3 regions of the Dehalobacter restrictus DSM 9455 genome follow, and region 2 is predicted to be linked to each of the others. Evidence: riboswitches for the same ligand, from Rfam matches in the RefSeq annotation. Region 2 holds a riboswitch; each other region holds the start of a gene.
The links. Region 2 has a riboswitch for cobalamin ahead of tnpA (IS200/IS605 family transposase). Riboswitches for the same ligand answer to the same signal wherever they lie in the genome.
Positions count from the first base shown of each region.

Region 1: it holds a riboswitch for cobalamin, as region 2 does, so the genes downstream of both, DEHRE_RS13840 (energy-coupling factor ABC transporter permease) here and tnpA (IS200/IS605 family transposase) in region 2, are expected to answer to the same signal.
Region 3: it holds a riboswitch for cobalamin, as region 2 does, so the genes downstream of both, DEHRE_RS01345 (ABC transporter substrate-binding protein) here and tnpA (IS200/IS605 family transposase) in region 2, are expected to answer to the same signal.

Region 1 covers NZ_CP007033.1:2,901,170-2,903,434, reverse strand. The annotation lists gene DEHRE_RS13855 (2-hydroxyacyl-CoA dehydratase) at 1-152, shown strand, start outside; gene DEHRE_RS13850 (alpha/beta-type small acid-soluble spore protein) at 237-446, opposite strand; gene rlmH (23S rRNA (pseudouridine(1915)-N(3))-methyltransferase RlmH) at 590-1,069, shown strand; cobalamin riboswitch at 1,170-1,363, shown strand; gene DEHRE_RS13840 (energy-coupling factor ABC transporter permease) at 1,497-2,237, shown strand; gene DEHRE_RS13835 (energy-coupling factor ABC transporter substrate-binding protein) at 2,240-2,265, shown strand, end outside.
Region 2 covers NZ_CP007033.1:2,025,106-2,027,370, reverse strand. The annotation lists gene DEHRE_RS09700 (Crp/Fnr family transcriptional regulator) at 1-280, shown strand, start outside; gene DEHRE_RS14435 (FmdB family zinc ribbon protein) at 347-547, shown strand; cobalamin riboswitch at 605-784, shown strand; gene tnpA (IS200/IS605 family transposase) at 995-1,441, shown strand; gene DEHRE_RS09685 (ABC transporter ATP-binding protein) at 1,597-2,265, shown strand, end outside.
Region 3 covers NZ_CP007033.1:266,090-268,354, reverse strand. The annotation lists gene DEHRE_RS01350 (adenosylcobinamide amidohydrolase) at 1-136, opposite strand, end outside; gene DEHRE_RS01345 (ABC transporter substrate-binding protein) at 228-1,385, opposite strand; cobalamin riboswitch at 1,511-1,696, opposite strand; gene cbiQ (cobalt ECF transporter T component CbiQ) at 1,786-2,265, opposite strand, start outside.

The sequences.
Region 1 (2,265 bases), 880 kb from region 2:
CGGCAGCAGTCAATAATGCCAATACAAACAATAGAAATAAAATGAATAACAACGCCGGGCAAATGCAATCTGCACCCGGCGAGGGAGCGGCAGCTTTGCATAACACTGAAGAAGGTACAGAGCAGTCGTATTCCGAACAGAAGATTATATAACAAAAAACCTCTTCAGTATTGTAGGCTGAAGAAGTTTTGAATATTTATTGAAGTAGATTAGGAATACTAAATGAGTCCGTTATTCTATTTCATCTGCTGTTTGGCATAGGCGATCATTTTTTTGACCATCTGGCCGCCGATCGGGCCTCCTTCCAGACCATTCTGTCTGGCAGTAACATCGCCTTTATAGTGATCGTTATTTTCCCTTACAAAATCAAGATGGCCGATTTCAGCCGCAGCCTCCATTTTTAGATTCTGCAGCAGCTTTTTTTTGCTTTCATTTGTTTTGCTCATTTTTTTTCACCTCCATCAATATTATTAACACTTTTGAAAAAAATCTTCATTGTAAATAATCCAATATCAGAGAGATTTAACCTTCAAGTTTTTGATTGCAAATGTTTGGAGCAAACATAGTGACTGGAGTTGGAGAAAACATGCTGCAGATCAAAGTTCTAGCGGTAGGGAAAATCAAAGAAAAATATTTAAAAGAAGGGCTGAAGGAATACGCCAAGCGTCTTGGCGCGTACATCCGGCTTGAGATGATTGAAGTTGAGGACGAACCATGCCCCGAAAGGGCATCAGCTGCCGACGAAGCAAGAGTAAAACAGAAAGAAGCTGAAAAGGTTCTTAAATTAATTTCACCTCAGGATTATGTGGTTTTGCTGGATCTTCTGGGAAAGGAACTTTCTTCACCCGAACTTGCCGTTTTGTTTGATGAAAAAGGGCTTTCAGGCCAGAGCCGGATCACTTTTGTGATTGGCGGATCTCTTGGTACGGCAGATGAAATCCGAAAACGCGCCGATTACCGGTGGTCGTTCTCGAAGCTTACCTTTCCGCACCAGATGATCAGGCTTATCCTGCTGGAGCAGATTTACCGGGCGTGCAAGATCAGCAAAGGGGAACCCTACCACAAATAGAATTGATGGAGGTAAAGATACTTCAATTAATATGTTCAAGGCTAAAGTAAAAATAATATTGATTCCTTGTCGAAAGAGCGATATAATGAATCAGGATTAAAACTGAATAGGCAGAACAGGTGTTGAATGAAGCTGATAAGCGTACCATTCAATGAATAAGGAAAGTCGGGTAGAAGCCCGCGCGGTCACGCCGCTGTGAAAGTGGAGTTCTTCAGGTATACCACTGGGAAACTGGGAAGGTCTGAAGATCGATGATGCTTAAGCCAGAAGACCTACCTGTTTTAGTGTCTCACCATATACTCTACGAGTGATAGAGAGGGGGATGTTATGTGCAAGACTACCGAGGAAAACTTCCTAGCATATGAGCCTCTCGACGTAAGATGTTGAGAGGTTTTTTGTTTCATATCTTATATAGGAGAGTTTGACGATGATAAATAAAAAGATTTGGATAATGGGTCTCGTACTTATGTTTATGTTCTTGCCCCAGCAGACATATGCCATGCATATCATGGAGGGCTTCCTTCCTGCGGGTTGGTGTATTACCTGGGGTGCTTTGGCAATACCTTTTGTTCTGGCAGGTTTTTTTTCTATCAGAAGAACTGTTGGAGAGCATCCCAAAACATTAATGCTTTTGGCGATGGCAGGCGCCTTTGCTTTTGTTTTGTCTTCCCTGAAGATTCCTTCCGTTACAGGAAGCAGTTCGCATCCTACGGGGGTTGGCTTTGGCGCTATCTTGTTCGGACCAACCGCAATGGCCGTAATTGGCCTGATCATACTGCTGTTTCAGGCTGTTTTACTGGCTCATGGCGGATTGACAACATTGGGAGCAAATACTTTTTCGATGGGCATTGTGGGGCCGCTGGTGGCTTTTGCTACATACAAAATTGTGAAGAAAGCAAATGGACCGCAGTGGCTTGCCGTGTTTCTCGCTGCCGCACTTGGGGATTTATTAACTTACGTCACGACATCGGTGCAGCTTGCACTGGCGTTTCCTGCTGGAACAGGCGGCGCTATGGCATCACTTACCAAGTTTTTAGGTATTTTTGCCTTAACGCAAGTACCATTGGCGATCAGTGAAGGTATTTTGACAGTGCTAATATTTAAGGCGATTTCATCCTATGCCGGGGATGAGCTTAAAGACTTAAAAATACTTTCAAAGGGGGTCTGAAAATGTCTGTAGAAACGATGAAACCGAA
Region 2 (2,265 bases):
CCTTTCAATGAAAAGTAATAACCACATAAGTCGGCTGCAAAAACATTACACTTACAAAGTAGACCATAGAATTATCGAAACTTTGTGTGCACTTGCAGATCAACAAGGGATGCAACTGTTTATCAATCAACAAGATTTGGCTGAACTTGCAGATACAACAAGAGTAACGGTGTCAAAATTATTTCGCGACTTAAAATCTGAGAACATTATACGGCCAATATATGGAGGGATCATTATACAGGATTATAGCCGCCTAAAAAACTGGCAGAAACATATTTAAAGATCTACAATTTAGACTAAATGAATTTATTATTGATGAAGAAATGATATTTTAGGAGGTTATTAAATGCCAACTTATGACTTTATTTGCGAAAAGTGTGGTCACAAGTTTTCAATTTTTTGTAGTGTAAGTTCAAGAGACAAACAAATATGTCCGCAGTGCACTGATGATAATATAACTCAGCGGTTTACAACGGTTAATGCCTATGGAGTCAAAGGTGGTAAAGCCTGTTCATCTGGGAAATGTAGTCCTGGCTGCAAATGTTAAAATCTGCACCATCTTTTCTCTTGACTTTTCTCCAATTTCATTTAGAATAATACGTAATAATCATATATTCTTTTTGGTGTCTCTTATGGAGAAGAATAGGGAATCAGGTGCAAATCCTGGACGGACCCACCGCTGTAAATAGTTGTGATGACTGTACAATGCCACTGAGAAATTGGGAAGGCACAGAAGTCGGTTAAAACTATGAGTCAGAAGACCTGCCAATAAAGATACGTAATGAAGCGACGGTAAAGTTTCAGTTTGAGGGATTAGAGTCCCTCAAACTGAAACTTTTTTATTAATGCTTCAGCAAGTTCAAAACGTATACGTTTTGAACACAAAACCACCCGTTACACGGGTGGAGACAAAGAATTATAAAAAAGAAATTCACCTTCCGCTATAATGATGAATGTTCAAGCCATCAAAAAGCAAAAAGGAAGGGGAATTTCTATGGATAAAAGTTTAGCACACACAAAATGGATGTGTAAATACCACATAGTATTTACACCAAAGTATAGGAGGCAGGTAATATATAAGCAGATCAAGTCAGATATAACGCAGATAATAAAGGAGCTTTGTAAATATAAAGGTGTAGAGATAATCGAAGGGCATGCAATGCCCGATCATATCCACCTGCTTGTATCAATTCCACCGAAGATGAGCGTATCAAGTTTCATGGGGTATTTGAAGGGAAAAAGCGCAATGATGATATTTGATCGGCATGCCAATTTGAAATATAAGTTTGGCAATCGCCATTTCTGGGCAACCGGGTACTATGTCAGTACTGTGGGACTAAATGAAGCGACCATAGCAAAATATGTAAGAGAACAGGAACTGCATGATCAGATAAATGATAAGGTAAGTGTCAAAGAGTTAGAAGACCCCTTCAGGGGTTAGCCAGGTAATAAATGCTGAATGGCTTGAACGAAGTGCAAGCCAGCACTTTTAGGTGCAGGCTTGCAATAAGCCCTTATAGGGCTAGAGCATGCCACCCGTTTTACGGGTGGTCATGACTTTGTATTTATTGCATTTAATATGGAGGTTTTCATCCTATGGAACCTGTGGTACAGCTTAAAATAGAAGCTCTTACTTTTCCACCGGAAACAAAAAAAGTATTAAAAGATATCGACTTAACCATTAATAAAGGAGATTTCATTGCCATTACAGGGGAAGCTGCATCGGGCAAATCGATGTTGCTCCATAGCATCACCGGAGCAGCGCCTCAATTTTTCAATGGACAGTTAAACGGCACCATTAAGGTGATGGGGAAAAACATTAATGAAATCCCCTTAGCAAAAATGTGCGATCACATCGGCTATATGATGCAGGAGCCGCAAAATCAGATTGTCAGTATCACGGTAGAAGAAGAAGTTGCTTTCGGTATTGCCAATATGGAACTTCCTTGGGAGGAAATTAAGCATAGAGTCAAAAAAACTTTACAATTCGTTGGACTGGAGGGTTTTGAACAAAGAAATACGGATGGACTGTCCGGCGGCCAAGCCCAAAGAGTGGTATTGGCAAGTGTTCTAGCGATGGAAACTCCCATTCTTGTTTTAGATCAGCCCACCGCAGAATTAGACGGAAAGGGAAAACAAGACCTCTATTCTCATATCGCTTATTTAAACAGAGAAAAAGGAGTTACCGTGATTATGGTGATGGACCGGGCCTGCGATATTCTCCCTTATACCAATCGTATTCTTATCATGGCTGAAGGAGCCATT
Region 3 (2,265 bases), 1.2 Mb from region 2:
CCGCTTTGAGCTTTTCGCTGTATCCTCCGTTTAGAACGGAGGTGCTTAGCACCTTGCGGTCCTCTTGGAACGGAATGATGATGCTCTTTTGATACCTGTGGACTTCATCCCCAGTCGATAAAGTATGAATTTTCATTTTTTCCTCCGCTGTACATGTTATGATTGCACCGCTCAAACAAGTCTTGCAGTCAAAACAAGGTTGGTTTGACACGCTTTTGTTCCATGTTCTATTTTCCCGGCAGCTGTTGGAACATGACAAGTTTCCATTCCGGGTAAAGTCCTTCATGGAAGAGCGAGGCCATATCTTTCACGCCTTCAATCGTTTTGTTAATCGACATGTAGTACCAAGGAGCGAAGCAATACACTTTTCCGTTCTTGACAGCTTTAAAATCTTTTAATAACGGTTCGGCCTTTAGCAGGCTCTCGACGGAGGGCATATAGGCAACCATTGAGGAATAAATAAATACGTCCGCATCCTTGCCTTTCTCATAGAATTCTTCCATGGAAATTTGGGAACTGCCGGTTTTATCCGGGTTAACATTCGCAAATACATAATCTCCCCCGGCTTCCTTTATTTGTTTTGCCACATAGGATCCGCCGTCGGTAATATACACCTTGCCATCGTAGACCATGCCATAGACAACTTTTGGACTCGGCTTATCTTTAACGGCAGCTGTGATTTCCTGCAGCATCGCCGCTTTCTCTTCAATAAAGCCGGCGGCTTTCTGGTCCTTGTTGTAGAACGCGCCTAAAAATTTCAGCCATTCCAGACGTCCCATATCCGTAGGTTCCGTATAATCATTGACGACCACGCAGGGGATATGAAGTTCCTTCATTTTGGCGAGCGTTTTCTGCAGTCCGTAATCTCCGGTATAGACAAAGACCATATCGGGGTTCAGTGCTTGGATCTTTTCAAAATCCGGATCTGCCATGCCCCCTGTGCCGACATATTGAATCGTTCCATTCTCCATGCGCGTTTTCACTTCATCAACATACCATTCTGCTGTATCTGTAGTGACGGCGGCAATACTGTCCCAGTCCTTGTCTGAGAATATTGCCTGAAGCAAGCCTACCTGTGTGGTCGAACAGTAAACTACCTTTTTCAGCGGTGTATTGATAACCGTCGCCCCTGCGGCCTCCGGTATTTTAGGTGTCTTCACTCCTTCCGGCACCAGCAGGAACTGATTGTTTTCCGCATCCGTCAACAGCTTGATATTGTTGCCATAATCAGCAATCTTAAATGCGTTTGTATAACTTAAACTGACCTCTTTGCCGGTTAAGGGCTTATTGCTTTCCTGGCTTCCGGCGGAACAGCCTGCCACTATCAGCGAACAAATCATAATCAGTATGACGACAATAAAAAAATTCTTTTGATACTTAATCATGAAAATTCCTCCATCTTTATCCTTTAACAAAAACACCTCTCAACTTCACGTCAAGAGGTGTCAACAATATATTTAGTAAAATATATGATGTTTAACATACAGCACCTCCTCTGTCTTTCGCAGAGTTGAAGTAAACTACTCAGGCAGGTCTTCTGACTCCGGATCATCAATGTTTCACGCCTTCCCGGAATAAACCAGTGGCATTCATGAAACATTTCCCCATTACAGCGGCGGGACCGTGCAGGATTTGCACCTGCTTCCCTTTTCAACCAAAATCCTCGGACTTTGGTACCTGAGCTTTGTCAGTATTCAGTTAGTTAGAACATGTAATGACTTTTTATTTCAGTATTTTCATCAAGTGTCCGATGCGCGGAAGCCTCAAATGGACATTCCGAATTCATCAAAGCAATCCCCCTATATACTGCCTTCCCAACAATACGGAACCGATCAAAATCATATTTATCAATACTGCTGGTAAGAAACCCTGCCAAGAGAAAGGAGCCAGTTCTTCCAATACTTCAATATCCCCGTCATATCCCCTGGCTTCCATCGCCGTAAAAATCTCATCCGAGCGTTTGTAGGCCCGGATAAAAAGAGTTGATGCCAGAGCCCCCAACGAATGATACCCCGCTTTCAGGCTGGAATAACCTAAGCGGGAATTTTGAGCCGTATACATTGTCTCCGCTGTTTCCATCAATACAAAAATAAACCGATAAATTAAACTCATCAATTCCACCAGAATTTTAGGACATTTCAGCTTCCGCAGTACAGATAGGAGGTCAACCATCGGCGTATTCAGGGACAAATAATATAAGCAGGATACCGCTCCTAAGGCCCTGAAGAATAGCTGTGCGGCTGTCTCTATACCGATTTTAGAAAA